2 regions of the Virgibacillus dakarensis genome follow, and region 1 is predicted to be linked to the other one. Evidence: riboswitches for the same ligand, from Rfam matches in the RefSeq annotation. Region 1 holds a riboswitch; the other holds the start of a gene.
What was found. A riboswitch is a leader RNA that binds a small molecule or an ion and turns the genes downstream of it on or off. The one in region 1 is predicted to bind cobalamin.
Positions count from the first base shown of each region.

Region 2: linked by a shared signal. The riboswitch ahead of mmgD (citrate synthase) and the one ahead of CZ382_RS15340 (ribonucleoside-diphosphate reductase subunit alpha) in region 1 are both predicted to bind cobalamin.

Region 1 covers NZ_LT732554.1:1,136,252-1,144,504, forward strand. The annotation lists gene CZ382_RS15330 (Ger(x)C family spore germination protein) at 1-605, shown strand, start outside; gene CZ382_RS15335 (GerAB/ArcD/ProY family transporter) at 635-1,699, shown strand; cobalamin riboswitch at 2,226-2,408, shown strand; gene CZ382_RS15340 (ribonucleoside-diphosphate reductase subunit alpha) at 2,670-4,958, shown strand; gene CZ382_RS15345 (ribonucleotide-diphosphate reductase subunit beta) at 5,070-6,116, shown strand; gene CZ382_RS15350 (flavodoxin domain-containing protein) at 6,117-6,581, shown strand; gene CZ382_RS15355 (HAD family hydrolase) at 6,819-7,379, opposite strand; gene CZ382_RS15360 (cytochrome c oxidase assembly protein) at 7,507-8,253, opposite strand, start outside.
Region 2 covers NZ_LT732554.1:2,022,987-2,031,239, forward strand. The annotation lists gene CZ382_RS19215 (S8 family serine peptidase) at 1-705, shown strand, start outside; gene CZ382_RS19220 (hypothetical protein) at 780-1,262, shown strand; gene sipW (signal peptidase I SipW) at 1,291-1,857, shown strand; gene CZ382_RS19230 (CalY family protein) at 1,900-2,487, shown strand; gene CZ382_RS19235 (glycine betaine uptake BCCT transporter) at 2,525-3,997, opposite strand; gene CZ382_RS19240 (IS1634 family transposase) at 4,253-5,971, opposite strand; cobalamin riboswitch at 6,359-6,555, shown strand; gene mmgD (citrate synthase) at 7,045-8,151, shown strand.

The DNA.
Region 1 (8,253 bases):
TGCTTTCAATTAAAAAGGCAGGTGAACAAACAGTCACCTCAATTGACGGAACAGCAGTTATCAAAAACAATCAAATGGTGGGCAAGCTTAACACTGAAGAAACGATGGGGCTGAATTGGCTCTTAAATCATGTCGAGGGTGGGAGTATTACTGTTTCCCTCGATGAAAACGAGAAAGTTTCTTTAGAAATTACGAAAGCAAAAACAAAAACGAAACCGATTTTAAATGGAAGGCAGTTAAACGTGGGTATCCAAACAAAGATTGAAGGTACACTTTCAGATAATATGACGACAAAAAGAATTAACGAAGCTTTCTTAAAAGAAATTGAAAAAAAGATCTCTCATCACGTTCAAAATGAAATTCATACCACATTAAAGAAATTACAAAAAGAATTGGAAACAGATATTACTGAAATTGGATTAGAAACACATCGAACATATCCAGAACAGTGGCAAACTATTCATTCGGAATGGAATGATATCTTTGCTAATGCAAAGATATCTATCGATGTTGATGCCAACATTACCCATGAAGGGTTGATTAACGAAAATGATCCTCGTGAACATCGAAAACCATACAACAACCCCTATCCATTTTCAAAATGAACTTTATAATTATAAAGGAGTAAAAAAATATGTTAACAAAATGGGAGACGCTATTTTTATTAATCATGACACTTCCTGTTATGGGACATGTCCTTATCCTCCCGATAATGCTCGATGTTGCTGGAAGAGATGCTTGGATTTCCGTTCTTCTCTCACTTCCAGCCGCATTTGCATTTGCATATGCAATTTATCGACTGCGTTTGAACCATCCGGGCATCAATATTTCCGAAATGTTTGCCCTTCTTTTAGGTAAATGGTTTGGAAGAATTGTTGTCGGGCTTTTCATTCTCTATTTTTTATTTTTAACAATATTTTCATTTTCTGCCTTGGTTGATGTTGTTTTTATTGATTTTTTGCCTGAGACGCCTCGAATGGCCATTCTCATCTGGTTTTTAATCTTTTTCTTCTATGCAGCCACTAAGGGTATTAAACGAATTGCATTAACTGCTGGTGTGTTAGCTCTTATTGGCTTGATTACAGGTCATACCGTTACATTGATGGATACTCCAAAAAAGGATTGGAGTGAACTTCAGCCTTTGTTGGAGTTTGGATGGGGTCCAGTATTATGGGGCACTCTAATTCTTGTAAGCATTTGGATTGAGCTATTGTTGTTATTATGTGTTCCAATCAAAAACATTCACGAAAAACGATTGTTTTTATTATGGATCATTGGGGTATTGCTAAATGCACTGATGATGACTTCGACAATAACCGGCGTCATTACAATTTTTGGACAAGGACAAGCTGATAATTTTACGTATCCGGCAACGGAAATTGTACGAATTATCAATTTGGGGTTTATTGATCGCTTTGATATTTATGGCATGATTTTAATGACATTCGGTACGTATATCCGCTGTAGTCTTTATTTTCGGATTGCCTACAATATGAGCGTATCGGCAAATTCCTCGAAATGGGTGAAACGAATACTGTTTTCTTTTTTCGTTGTTCTTACTTTTTTCGGTACCCTTTATCTTTCAAAAGAACATTTTCGTATTACTGAAGCAATTAACATATATACATACATGATTGTCCTGTATCCGGTACCTTTTTTGTTGTTATTTATCTCCTGGATGAAGAAAAAGAAAGCATAAAGTGACATACAATCACTTGAAGTCAATAATGTACGATAATACATCTACATGTTTACAAATCTATTGGCTGCTTATGCCCTATAATTTGGCTTTACTCACTAATAAGTATAATGAAAATCTATTGGAAAAATTCCCAGCTGCCTACCGTCTTGGTTTAGTAGCAATGATGGCAAACCAAATATGAAGATGGAGTTTACCAAAAATCAATAAAAATTATCCAACCGTAGGATTTATAGGATGCCAAACCAGGAAGAGAACTATAAAACTGAATATAGAAATATAATATACTGGAGATTGATGATATATTTAAAAAGCCCCTTTAGACAAAGCAGCATCCAAAGGGAAGTAAAGCTTCGCGACTTTGTTTTAAATCTGCACGAGCTGCAGAAACATCATCACGAATTGACGATAAATCCGAGGAAAAGTAAATTCACCTCTTGCCAAAACAGAAGAATTGATTTAGTATTGGTATTACACAATTAATACAATATATTGTATTAACTACTATCCAGAAAACTATATATAGTATTTTAACCTAGGCTAAGATGCCGTTTGGCTTAATTGGGAATCTGGTGAAAGTCCAGAACTGCCCCCGCAACTGTAAATGCTGACGAAAGTGAAGAGATCCACTGTGTACGTGGTATACGGGAAGGAATCAGGAGTAGGTGGAAGCATCAGTCAGGAGACCTGTCTAGTATAAGGTGAAATTTCAGCTTCTTCGGGGATTGAGAAGATGGGATGATGGTGCTGTAGGTGTGTGTTCAAAAGGGAGGATAAATGTGTCTTTATTTACTGGATCTTTTGAACAACCTCTGTAGGGACAAGTTACCCTTCGTTTAGTTGTGCTGTCGTTTCATCCACTCAAATAATATTGGGTGGATTTTTAATTCCCGGAAAAGGATGTTCAAAAAGTAAGGGTTGACTTCGGGCACTTGTTTTGGACATATATCGGAAAAGGGAGGAAGAAGAAATGAGTTTACAAACAGCTTCAGTCATGGATGACATCATTGCCGAACTGGATGCAGCTGCACAAAAATATCATCTGGATACAGCAAGCATCACACAACAAATAAAGGCTTTAGACGTATCAAAAGAGGAAGCAAACCAGCAGGCATTATTCTATGCGCTGAATAATATTGCGATGGATCAGCCGGGGTGGACTTTTGTTGCTGCCAGAATGTATTTAAACGAATTATATCAGCAGGCGGCCACAAACCGCGGCTATAACGAAGACATAAAATATGGCGATTTTTATCAACTAATCAGGACGCTTTCAGAGAAAGGAATCTATGCAGAAGATCTGCTCTGTTTTTACGAAAAAGACGAAATCAAAGCATTGGAAAAAGAAATCGATCCTGAACGGGATCAATTGTTTAATTATATCGGCCTGTTTTTGCTTGCTGACCGTTACATAACAAAGGACCATGAACATCAGATTTATGAACTGCCGCAAGAGCGATTCATGATTATCGCCATGACATTGATGAAGCACGAACCAAAGGAAAACCGACTGGAATTGGTAAAAGAAGCTTACTGGGCAATGAGTAACCTGTATATGACTGTAGCAACACCAACACTTGCCAACGCGGGAAAAAGCTTTGGTCAGCTTTCCTCGTGCTTTATTGATACGGTTGATGACTCACTTGATGGGATCTATTTAAATAATTGGGATATTGCCAGACTTAGTAAAGATGGCGGTGGGATCGGTGTTTATTACGGAAAAGTGCGGGCACTTGGGTCGGATATTAAAAAATTCAAAGGAAATTCATCTGGTGTTGTTCCCTGGATCCGTTTGCTGAATGATACAGCGGTCAGTGTTGATCAGCTTGGCCAGCGTCAAGGAGCTGTTGCAGTTTATCTGGATGTGTTTCATAAGGACATCATGAATGGCTTCCTTGATCTGAAAACGAATAATGGGGACGAAAGGCGTAAAGCTCATGATATTTTTACAGGTGTAGCGATGCCAGACTTATTTATGGAAAAACTGCAGGAAGTTGATGAGAATGGCCGCAGTATTGGCCAGTGGCACACCTTTTGTCCGCATCAGGTGAAACAGATAATGGGATGGAAAGATGAATTTGGTAATGCACTTGGTTTAGAGGACTTTTATGACGAAACAGACCAGAAATACTTTGCCGAAAAATACGAGGAGGCGGTAAACCATCCATTGCTCCCCCGGAAAACATACCGGGCGATGGATATTATGGCACGAATCATGGTTGCACAGCTCGAAACCGGGACACCGTACATGTTTTACCGCGATGAAGCGAACCGGCAGAATCCGAATAAACATGTACGTGGAATTGGCCGGACATCGATTTACTGCAGCAATTTGTGCACGGAGATTATGCAAAATATGTCGGCAACTGCGATTACCAATGAATATCAGGATAATGACGGAAATATTGTCATTGTACGGAAACCGGGGGATTTTGTTGTTTGTAATCTATCATCTATTAATCTTCCGCGTGCAGTAGAGGCAGATGTATTAGATCGGCTTATTGCGATCCAAATGCGGATGCTTGACAATGTAATTGATTTGAACACGATTATGGTTGGACAAGCACAAGTAACGAACCAGAAATACCGTGCAGTGGGATTGGGAACTTTTGGTTGGCATCATCTATTGGCGCTGAAAGGTATTTATTGGGAGTCGGATCAAGCGGTAGCATATGCGGATGAATTGTATGAGAATATTGCCTATCATGCGATTAGGTCATCGATGGAGCTTGCTAAAGAAAAGGGAGCATACAGTAATTTCTCAGGTTCGGAATGGCAGACGGGTGCCTATTTTAACCGGAAAGGGTACAATAAAGATCGCTGGCTGGAACTGAGAGAACAAGTTGCGAAGCATGGTATCCGTAACGGTTGGCTAATGGCTGTAGCACCCAATTCATCGACTGCGAAAATCGGTGGCTCAACAGACGGGATTGATCCGATCTATGCTGTAGAATACGCCGAGGAAAAGAAAAATTTCAAATTCAAAGTTACAGCACCAGATTTGGATCATACGACATATGCCTTTTACCGCAGATCCCGGCATGAATTGGATCAGCACTGGAGTATTAGACAAAATGCGGCGCGACAACGTCATGTCGATCAATCGATTAGCTTTAATTTATACGTCCGGCATGATATTAAAGCAAGGGATTTGTTGAATCTGCACATGGACGCTTGGAAGCAAGGGTTGAAAACAACGTATTATGTGAGAAGCACTTCGCAGGCGGAGATAGAAGAATGTGAAGCATGTCATAGTTAGGAGACGCAATTAACTGTTTGCAGATTTGACAGGAAGAAATCGGCCTATCGCTGATTTCTTTCCGTAAATACTCCGGTAATGTTTTGATTAAATAGGGGAGGAATAAAATAAATGACTGTCAATACACCGATAAAGCGAATCAATTTATTAAACCCGGAATTTCCTAATAAATCGACCGGTATCATTAATGGAAAATCTTCTGGGCTATTAAACTGGAATGATATCGCTTATCCGCAGATGTACGATTTATATCAAGCATTGTTGTCAAACTTCTGGAAGGCTCAGGAAATAAATATGCAGGATGATATTAAACAATGGGATTTATTAAGTCAAAATGAACAAGATATTTTCTTACGGGTCAATACCCAGCTGGCGATGCTGGACAGTCTGCAAACACCAACAATGAATCAGGTGATGGACTATGTTTCGGATTCAAGTTTTAAAGCTATTTTTGCTGTAATATCCCAGCAAGAAGCGGTTCACAATGAATCATACTCGTATATTTTAAGCTCGTTAGTACCACTAAAAGAGCAAAATGAACGCTTTGACCAAGCGAAAAGTGATCCGATTGTTTTAAAGCGGAATCAGCTTATTTTAAATACCTATGATACCTTCAGAAATAATCCGACACCAGAAAATATTTTCAAACTTGGCGTGAACTCGATCAATTTGGAAGGAATTTATTTTTATGCGGGATTTGCCTTTTTCTATAATCTGGCACGTCAGCAAAAGATGTTGAAATCAAGTACGATGATTAGTTATATTCAACGTGATGAAATGCAGCATACGTACTTTATTACCCAATTCATCCGGATCCTGCTTGCGGAAAATCCGGAGTTAAATACAGATGAAAATATTGATTATATCTATCAATCGATTACCAATGCTACAGAATTGGAAAAAGAATGGGCGCATCATATTTTAGCTGATATTGAAGGAATTGATTTGACCGAATTTGATCAGTATGTCGAATATCTTGCCAACAAACGGTTGCGTCAATTAGGAATGAAAAATCTTTACGAGGAAAGAAAAAATCCAATGCCATGGATCCATGTATTTAGCGATGAAATGATCAATGAAACGAAATCTGACTTCTTTGAACAAAAGGCAAGGACATATTCCAAAGTAACCCAGTCCAATGGGTTTGAAGAATTGTAGGTGATAGTTTTGCGAATTGCGGTTGTTTACGCGTCGGTAACAGGTAATACAGAAGAATTGGCGGAAATGATCCAACAACAATTTACTGCCTCTTCTATTCACGTTGACCTTTTTTCGGTCAAGCATTTTCCGCTTAATTGCATTACCGATTATGATGGGATTGTGATTGGTACGTATACCTGGGCAAATGGCACCATCCCTGGAGAAATGCTTGCACTATATGAGCAAATTGAGTCAGCCGATACACAACAATTAACGACAGGTGTATTTGGTACGGGTGACAGCTTCTTCCCTTATTTTTGCGGAGCGGTAGAGGAATTTCGCGATATGCTGTACGTCCATACGAATTTAGCAGTGACAATGAAAGTAGAACTTAGACCTCAATCACAGGATTGGAGCAAATGCCGGAAATTTGTCGATTGCATTTTGGAACAGCTGGAGCACGAGTTGCAACCAATAGGGTAATCGAGTCGGAAGCATGAACAGATGAACAGACTAGAAAACGATGTATAGGAGATAATAAGCGAGAAGTATTACGTCAATTATTGTCGATATTTCCCGGGAAATAAGCTCCCTCATAATATGTGAGGGGGCTTAAATTTCGAGCAGACAAGGCAGGAAAGATCTAACTACTATAATGTTCAATATATCACCTATTAACCACCAGTAGCCTATCATATTTTACCCACATCAAGTAACTTGTTAAATCATTATTTTAAAGGTATGAAGTTGGGATCTAATATCTCCCGGTCTGAGACGTTCAACTGGTGATTTCAATTCTTTGTTGTCTAAATAAAGCGTGGCTGTTTTTACCTGTAATTGATATAACTTCTTGATAGCCTCGGTCGTACTAAACTTTGTATTTGCCTCCAAAAACCTTCCGAGTAATATGAATGTATAGATGAATGCACTCGTGTCGTAATATAGCACAATGGAGTCGGCGGATACAGCGTTTTTTAACATAGCAACTGTAAGGAAATGACTGTAGAAGAAACCTGCTGATGTAGTTAACACTACTAGAACGTCCATCGTTGCATTACCATTTTTTAATGCCTTCCATGCTCGCTCATAAAACGAAAACCCAATTATAAATTGAATCGGTACTGTAATTAAAAATTGAAAAAAAGGGTTGGTAAATAGTTCTGGAACGTAAACAAAGGAAGCCCATTTGAAATGAGCTAACATTGCCCATGCGAGTGGAAATGTTAGCATAGCCGAAAAGTGGAAAACATCGGCAGAAAAATACAAAACATTAACACGCAAGCAGAAACATTATCGAAATAATAGAAACGTCGGGTCGTCCCAGCAAAATATCACATAAATAACAGCCAAACTCTCTCCGGAACCCGAATGTTTGGCTGCACGAAGGTCTTTCACTTATACGGAGCATTTATGGGCTTATTTGTTTATGCAAGTATGCTCCAGCAAAATGGGAATTTGCCTCTTTGCCACCAAGTTTAACCGTGATCATCAGACCAATTTTGTGCAATCCCATCATGAAGATACCTGCCGCCAATTGATCAAGCTTCGTGTTAAACGGTGGCGGAAGTAACGAGACAGGACCCGAACCGGACTGTAATGGTAGACAGAGATTGGAGGTTGCTTGAGCAAGTAATGGATTATTTGCGCCATCAAATAGTGCATTCAAGATGAACAAAACACAGGCCGGCATTAAAATAAGCCCACTCATCAATGCATACCGTTTTTTCTGTTTATTCGATAAGCGCTGTTTTGGATCAGGGATTGCGATTGGCCACCACATACCAAAGGATAAAACAAACAGAAAACTTAAATATCCATTATGAAGAGAATTACTTTTTGTCAGAACGGTTAAAACAATTGGCAAATGGTACATAAAGAATAGAATAGCAAACGTAATCAGGGCAATCATCGACGGGAGCAATAACTTGCATATTTTTTTCATCCAGGGGGTTTTCCATAAAAATTCAAATAGGTGTTTTGGAATTCCCAACAATATAACAGGCGGGACAATAAAATAAAGGATGCTCATCTGCGTCATATGCAGACTAGATGAGAGGTGACTAAATTTTGCTAAAGGACTACCAGTTATCACGTATAGCAATCCGATGCCAAACAAAAAGAGAAGGACTTGCGGATGAGTCAGGTTGATCTTCGC
Region 2 (8,253 bases), 890 kb from region 1:
AAGGTTGTCTATAACGAAGAACAAGATCGGTATGACTTCTCTGTGACAATAAAACATAATAAAGATGGCTACTTTTTCCATCGTATTAAAGCGGTAGACAATGCTGGTAATGAAGCAGAAATCGGCCGCAGATATTTTGTGGATACGGAAAAGGCCAAACTGAAGGTGAAGGCTGCCAAGAAAACGGATGCTGATACCATTCAGGTTGCAGCTACAGTTACAGACAATTTTGATGACATTCGCCTATATGTGAATGGAAACGAAATTTATAAGCATGAGCTTTCTGAACCGTATGGTATGAACGGTTTTGAAAAGAAGATTAACGATATTCAGTTAGACCTGAAAGACGGTAAAAATGAATTTGAATTCAAAGTAGTGGATCTTGGCGGGCATGTGACGAAAAAGACCATCGTCGTAGAGAAAGAAGATGGAGCTACTGAATCAAATGTTGAAGCAATGCTGACACTTGTTGACCAGTATCAGCAAAATGGAGAAATCAAAAATCCAATCGTTACACGTCTATTAAAAACGCAATTGACGGCAATCGGCCATTATGCCGATAGTGGATTACAGAATAAAGCTGTCAAGCATATGAAGAACTTCAAATCAGCAATTGATTATTACAAGGACAATAACCTGATAGCAGAAGACGCTGCAAAGACACTGAATAAACATGCTGATAACCTGATTGAAAAATGGCAATAACTTTTTAAATAAAAACCTCTGTGGCAAGTACACAGTTTGTCACAGAGGGATATGCTTTGTGAAGGAGTTTTATCATGATTTTCCGTACAAAAAAGAATTCTGGATGGAAAATGTATATTCTATTCCCGCTTGTTACCGGATACCTGTTATTTTTTACCATCTCGCAATTAATCACGCCGACAACGGCATATTTTACGGATAGCCAAACCGTTGATGGAAGACTATCCACGTCGGATCAATTTGGTGAAGCAGAAACGGAACCTGCGAGCGGGGATAATATTAAGGAAGAAGAACAAGCGGAAGTGGAAAACAAGGATCAGGAAAATGAAGCAGGCGATGTGGAACAGGATCAACAGGCTAGTGAAGATAAGACAGATGCAGATAAGCAGGATAAAGTCTTGACGGATGAAGGTAAGGATGAAACATCGAATCAATCAGAAAGAGCCGATCAGAAGGCTGCATCAGAAGGATCAGAACAAGAAGTAAAAGCAGCAAATGACAAGCCAACAACAAAATCTGAGGGAAATGAACAGACGGAGCCAAGCGGAAAAGAATGATGGAAAAGGGCATCGGAGTGATGTTTGTATGAAAGCAAAAAGTATTTTAAAGCTGATCAGCAATATTGTAACAACCCTATTGTTTATTGTGCTGCTCGTTACGTTATTTGCCGTGATATCGATGAAAGCTTCAGGTGGTGAAGCAAGTATATTTGGCTATCAAATCAAGACGGTCCTTTCCGGGTCAATGGAACCAGACATTCAAACCGGATCGATCATAACGATAAAGTCTACTGATGGGCAGCAGACCTTTCAAAAAGGTGATGTGGTTACATTTAAAACAGAAGAAGATATTTTTGTGACACACCGGATTGTGCAAGTGAAGGAAGATGGACAGCACTATATTACCAAAGGAGATGCGAATGACGCGCCCGATATGGATCCTGTCTCACCAGGAGATATTGTCGGGGTATATACAGGATTTACGGTTCCGTATGTCGGGTATGTTATGAATTTTGCTAACTCCAGAGAGGGTGCTGCGTTAATGTTAGTGTTACCTGGTGTTTGTCTGCTTTTATACTCTATGGTAACGATTTGGCGTGCATTAAGACAAATCGATAAACCCAAAGGTGATGTAGGGACAGACGCGAAATAGGCAGTTATGTTTTAACCAATAAAATGAAGGGGGAAGTTTTAGATGGGTTTAAAGAAACAACTTGGATTGGGTATTATGTCGGCTGTGCTTGGTTTAACGTTGATTGGCGGGGGGACTTATGCGTATTTCAGCTCCAGTAAGACAACCAATAATACATTTGCGGCAGGAACATTGGATTTAGCTGTGGAACCAACGACGATTATTGATGTAGACGGTCTGAAACCAGATGATTCTGTCATACGCGATTTTGAATTGCAAAACAGTGGATCATTGGATATAGCGAAAGTACTGCTGGAAACGAATTATAGCGTTATCGATGCGGAGGGCAATAATACTGACGATTTCGGCAAGCATATTCAGGTTGAATTCCTGTACAATGCGGATAAGCTGGATGAGGTAATCTATGAAACAACGCTGGCAGATTTGAAAGAGATGACACCGGAAGCAGTTAACGAAAGTGTTTTTTTACCAGCATTTGGTGAAAAAGGTCTTGAAGCAGGAAGTTCAGATGATCTTGTTGTAAAGTTTAATTTCCTTGATAACGGTGAAGACCAAAATCAATTCCAAGGTGATTCACTAAAACTTGAGTGGAAATTTAATGCACAACAAGCGGCTGGTAAAGAGCAATAGTTTTTCGAGTGACAGGCACCCAGTCGGGTGCCTGTCACTATTTTACTTCTTTACTTAGTGCCTTAAACAATGCTATTACCATTAAAATCATGACAAATGAAAACGGTAGTGCGGCGATGATAATGGTGTTCTGAATCGCTGTTAAACCGCCGACATAGAGCAAAATTAGTGCTACGGCAGATTGAGCGATACCCCAAATGATTTTGACTTGATTCGGCGGTATCAGGGAACCGTTCGTTGATTGTATACCGAGAACAAACGTCGCTGAATCGGCAGAGGTAATGAAGAATGACGCAATCAGCAAAATCGCAATGATGGAAAGAATGAACGATAACGGCATTTGATCGAACATATTAAACAATACGAGTTCTGTTGCATAGTTTGTCAAGTCAGTACCACTGTTTTGTACATCTCCAGCAGTTGTACCAAATGCGGCAAACCAGATGGAAACAAATAATGTTGGTGCGACCATTACACCGAGTAGAAATTGACGAATGGTTCTTCCTTTAGATACACGTGCAATGAACATGCCGACAAATGGTGCCCAGGATATCCACCATGCCCAGAAGAAGATTGTCCAATTGTTATGCCAGGCACGATTATCTCCCTCAAGTGGTGCGGTTCGGAAGCTCATTTCTATGAGGTTCTGCATGTATTGCCCAAACGTTTCAGTAAACATATCAAGAATCAATAATGTCGGACCAACAATTATCACAACGACTAGTAATAAAACCGCAAGTACCATGTTTGTATTGGATAAATATTTAATTCCTTTACTTAAGCCGGACCAAGCGGATGCAATGAAAAGGATTGTTACGATCAGAATAATGATAAACTGTGAGAAAAAGCTAACTTCTACACCAAATAAATGGGAGAGTCCCCCATTAATCTGGGCTGCCCCAAAGCCTAGTGAGGTTGCAACCCCAAAAACCGTCGCAAACACTGCTAGTACATCAATTAAAACCCCAAGCGGACCATTCATTTTCTCTCCGAACAATGGTTTTAATGTGGCCGAAATTAATCCCGGTTCTTCTTTGCGGAATTGGAAGAATGCCAATGCTAGTGCCACAATGCCATACATCGCCCAAATGTGAACTCCCCAGTGGAAATAAGAATAGGAAAGACCTTCTTTGAAGGCTGCATCCGTACCAACTTTTTCTGTTGCTGCATCAAGGGCATAGTTAAATAGTGGCTCAGCAGCACCATAGAACACGAGCCCGATTCCCATCCCCGCAGAGAACAGCATGGCTATCCATGTAGGAGTTGAAAAATCCGGTCGCTCTTTGTCCTTGCCTAGACGAATTTTACCGTATGGACTAATTGCAATGATAATAGAAAGAATAATCATGGCAGACATAAGCAGCATGTAATACCAGCCAAATGATGTCGCAACAAATGCTTTAATGTTGCCGGTTATTTTCTCAAATTGCCCGGGAAACAGAGCACCTAATATTACTGCCAGGATAACTAAAACCAAAGTGATGTAAAAAACCCTTGTAACTTTCTTCATGAATCCCCCTGAAAAATTTTGACATAGTAATAACGATACCAAAGACTTTAAGACGGTGCAATTTTATTCTTAGATTATCCAATAAACGGGGTAATCATTTATCGATAACAGCTATTTATCTAAGATGAGAATTATTGTAATCTTAAAAAATGAGTGATATACTCTCGTCTTTGACAGTTTTTGAAGGGTAAAACCTCCCGAAACCTTGTTATTGAAAGGTTTTGGAAGGTTTTTTTTACTATCAAAAGTTGAGTACTATTTTGTCTTCTTCAATTGTTTTAAAATTTTTTTCATGTCCTTTATCGGAACAATTTCATAGTCTGTTCGAAACCCAAACACCTTATGCAACTTATCCGTTAATTCATCCCGCTCATAAAGTGGAACATAACCTTCACCGGAAACTTCCATTACCTCCATATTTCGTAATTTTTGAATGACTGCGGGACAAGTGAATGCCTCTTCTAATTTTTGCTCTACTATACGATAGGTTAGTAAGGCAAGAAAACAAGTAAGAAAATGGGCTTCGATCCGATCTTCTTTTCGTACATACACAGGTCTTGATTTTAGTTCACTTTTCATGATGCGGAAACTTTCTTCAATTTCCCACCGTTGTTGATTAATACGAATCAATTCCAGTGGATCAGATTCCAGATTAGTGCACACTCCATAAAACCCGTCATACTTTGCTTCTTTTTGAATCGATCCCTCATCAATTGAGAAATGGGCCTTTTTAGCGACCTCTCCGTCTCCTGTAGTATACTGGGCCTGAATAAACCGCGCAGGATCATTGGGTCTTTTCTTTTTAAGAGAAGATGGTTTTTTCACTTTTTTCAGAGCTCGTTCGATTTGTCTCTCCCGAATGGTTTGTTGATAATTTTTATATTTTGGTGAAAAAGTGACAAGAAGCCGTTGTTCTAAATTTCCTTCTTTAATCCAACGCTCTTTGAAATAAGTTGTTTGATTTTCGGAACTGTCATCAACATCAGAAAGATGAATGGCTTTATCGCCTGGCCTTACATGCCACCCAGAAGGGTCAAGTGCCCATTCTTTCAGATGTTTTTTTAATTTCTTGATGGATTGTGTAGTAATGAATCCACGCTTGCCTAACGTGTTATATATCCGATTTTTTTCAGAAGATAGGCCTGCATCCGTACAGACAACAAACTGGGATAGCTCAAAGTCTTTTAAAATTCTTTTTTCTAAAGGCTTAAGAGACCCTTGTTCGTTGTCATTTCCTCTGAAAATAGAAAAGGCAAGGGGAAGACCAGAGGCGTCCATAAATAACCCCATTTGAACTATCGGATTTGGCCGATTTTCTTTTGATATTCCGAATTGTTTATCCCCATCCTCCTGTTCGATTTCGAAATAAAAATTGGTACAGTCGTAATACAAAATTTTTTTGTGACGGTTGACCAATTTCAAGCTGTTTTTATAAACCGTTTGTTGAATAAAATCTGTTTCCTTTTTCAGCACATCTAACGCGCGATACAGTTGGTGGGGCTCGCATTGAATGCCTTCTAATAAGGATTGCGCTTGTTCAAACGAGTTCTTTTTAGACGTAGGATGCAGCACACGCATATAAATTAATTTAGACAGGATTTCATTGAGGTCATAATGAAACTGATATTTTTCCTGAATGGTCCTTGTCGTGTGCTGTAAACCCAGTTGGTAGTAAACGGATTGTAAAAACAAATAACCAACATTGAACGAGCGTCGCTGATTGTGCTCAACGATTTTTCGCGGATTATATTTTGCGATAATGACCGCGCTTTTTTGTTTCTTTTGTTCCGTTAATTTTTTTGCATAGGCCCGCGCCCATTCCTCCGGATCCACACCCGGATGTTTTTCACGGATCTCCTTTTCATTTCCAAGCGCTTCCACAACTTTTGTCGTTGATTTTCCGTTGATATCACGGACATTTTCGATGACGGAATAGGAAACGGAATTCTTGGACACACTCTTTTTAATGCGCATCACTATCCCTCCATTTCCTTTAGATACGTCTAATATAACATAGTACTAAATAGTACTCAATAATAAAATTAAAAATTTGACAAAAAAATAAGCCCTCACAAGGCTTACAGTGTTTTTTTGGAAGTGAAACTGTCAAACTCCCGCACCTAATATTACTGCCAGGATAACTAAAACCAAAGTGATGTAAAAAACCCTTGTAACTTTCTTCATGAATCCCCCTGAAAAATTTTGACATAGTAATAACGATACCAAAGACTTTAAGACGGTGCAATTTTATTCTTAGATTATCCAATAAACGGGGTAATCATTTATCGATAACAGCTATTTATCTAAGATGAGAATTATTGTAATCTTAAAAAATGAGTGATATACTCTAAGAGACAAATTGAATAGGTTTAGGATATAGGTGCGGCAAATTCATTCTATTTATTGTTTAAAGGGGAGTCAGGTCGAAATCCGTAACTTGTCCGCAAACTTTATATGGGAACGATTCGAGCGAGGCACTGTATTCGTTTGTATGGAAATGGGAAGGGCCAAAGGTAATGACCATGACCAGGGAGACCTGTTTATGTCCAATAACAACCTGCGAGGAGTCGTGTTACGTGCAAATAAACAGATGTGCATGTTTATATATTTTCTCCCTCGAAGCATGTTACAACTTCAATATGGGAGTTGTTTTTTAATGTATAAGAGGATGTTCAAAAAGGCACCAAATGATAAGCGGCGAATCTCTTCGTTGGCTTGCTTTTCCGCTCCTCATGTACCTTTTTATGTACACTCCGGTGCTCAAAGCTACGCCGCCTCGACCTTCTTGCTTCTCATTCGGCGACTTTTTGAACACGTACTATAAGGCCCAAATTAACACCCATCTGGAGCATTTTCTTTAAAACCCCCTTTGCAAGTGGCATTAATAGTGATTTCGTCGTTGCTTAAACCTCTCAATTACAAGTTGTCAACAGGCAAATTTGTCCATGCGCAAAAAGCTTTAGTCAAAAAGAAATATTACTTATTACTTTTTTTGAAAGGGGTTTCAAGTTTGTCCATAATGAACGGAGAGGATGGAGGAGATCTTTATGAAAACAGATGCTAAGTTTGTACCAGGGCTTGCGGGAGTAGTTGCAGCAGAAACAGCGATTTCATTGCTTGATACCGAAAAAGAGAAAATCGTGATTAAAGGGCATGATTTAATAGCGCTATCGAAGGATAAGGACTACTTGGATATTGTGAACCTTTTGCTTGAAGACACACTGCCTGATCAAACAACAAAAACAAAGTTGGAAGAAAAATTGAAAGCGTTATATGATGTTCCGACTGGTCTAATCGCAGTTTTTAAATCATTACCGAAAGCAACACACCCGATGGATGGTTTAAGAACCGGCATCTCCGTACTTGCAGGTTATGATGAACAGATTGATGACCGTTCTTTAGCGGTAAATAAAAGCAGGGCATACGATCTCTTGGCAAAACTGCCTACTATTACAGTAAATAGTTATCGAATACTAAATAACCAGGAGCCGGTTCAACCGCAGCAGGAATTAGCTTATAGTGCCAACTTTTTATATATGATCACTGGAAAGGTTCCGACCGAACAAGAGGCGAAGATTTTTGATCGATCCCTTCTATTGTATAGTGAACATGAAATGCCGAACTCCACATTTACTGCGAGAGTGATAGCATCAACGCAATCGGATTTATATGGTGCCTTAACAGGGGCGGTTGCGTCACTGAAAGGTAATTTGCATGGTGGTGCCAATGAGGCTGTCATGTACATGTTGCGTGAAGTTGATTCAGCAGCTTCCTTTGAAGAATTACTAATGAAAAAGCTAAGCCGAAAAGAAAAAGTTATGGGCTTTGGACATCGGGTTTATATGAATAAAATGGATCCAAGAGCATTAATGATGAAGGAATCATTAAAGCAACTTTGTGAGAAGAACGGAGATTTCTTATTACTGGAAATGTGTGAGGCTGGGGAAAAGTTGATGAAGCGGGAGAAAGGTTTATATCCGAACCTGGATTATTACGCTGCTCCAGTTTATTGGCTGCTCGGGATTCCAATTCAGTTATATACACCTATCTTTTTCAGTGCACGAACAGTTGGATTAAGTGCGCATGTGATTGAACAGCATCAGCATAATCGTATATTTCGCCCACGGGTCCATTATATTGGCAAACCGTATTAATTTGTGATTTGACTATCGGAAGGTGATGTCACGAAAAGCGTGTCTCGGATTTGCCGACAAAATTCAGTTAATCGCCATGCCGACATTTGAGATAATCAAGGC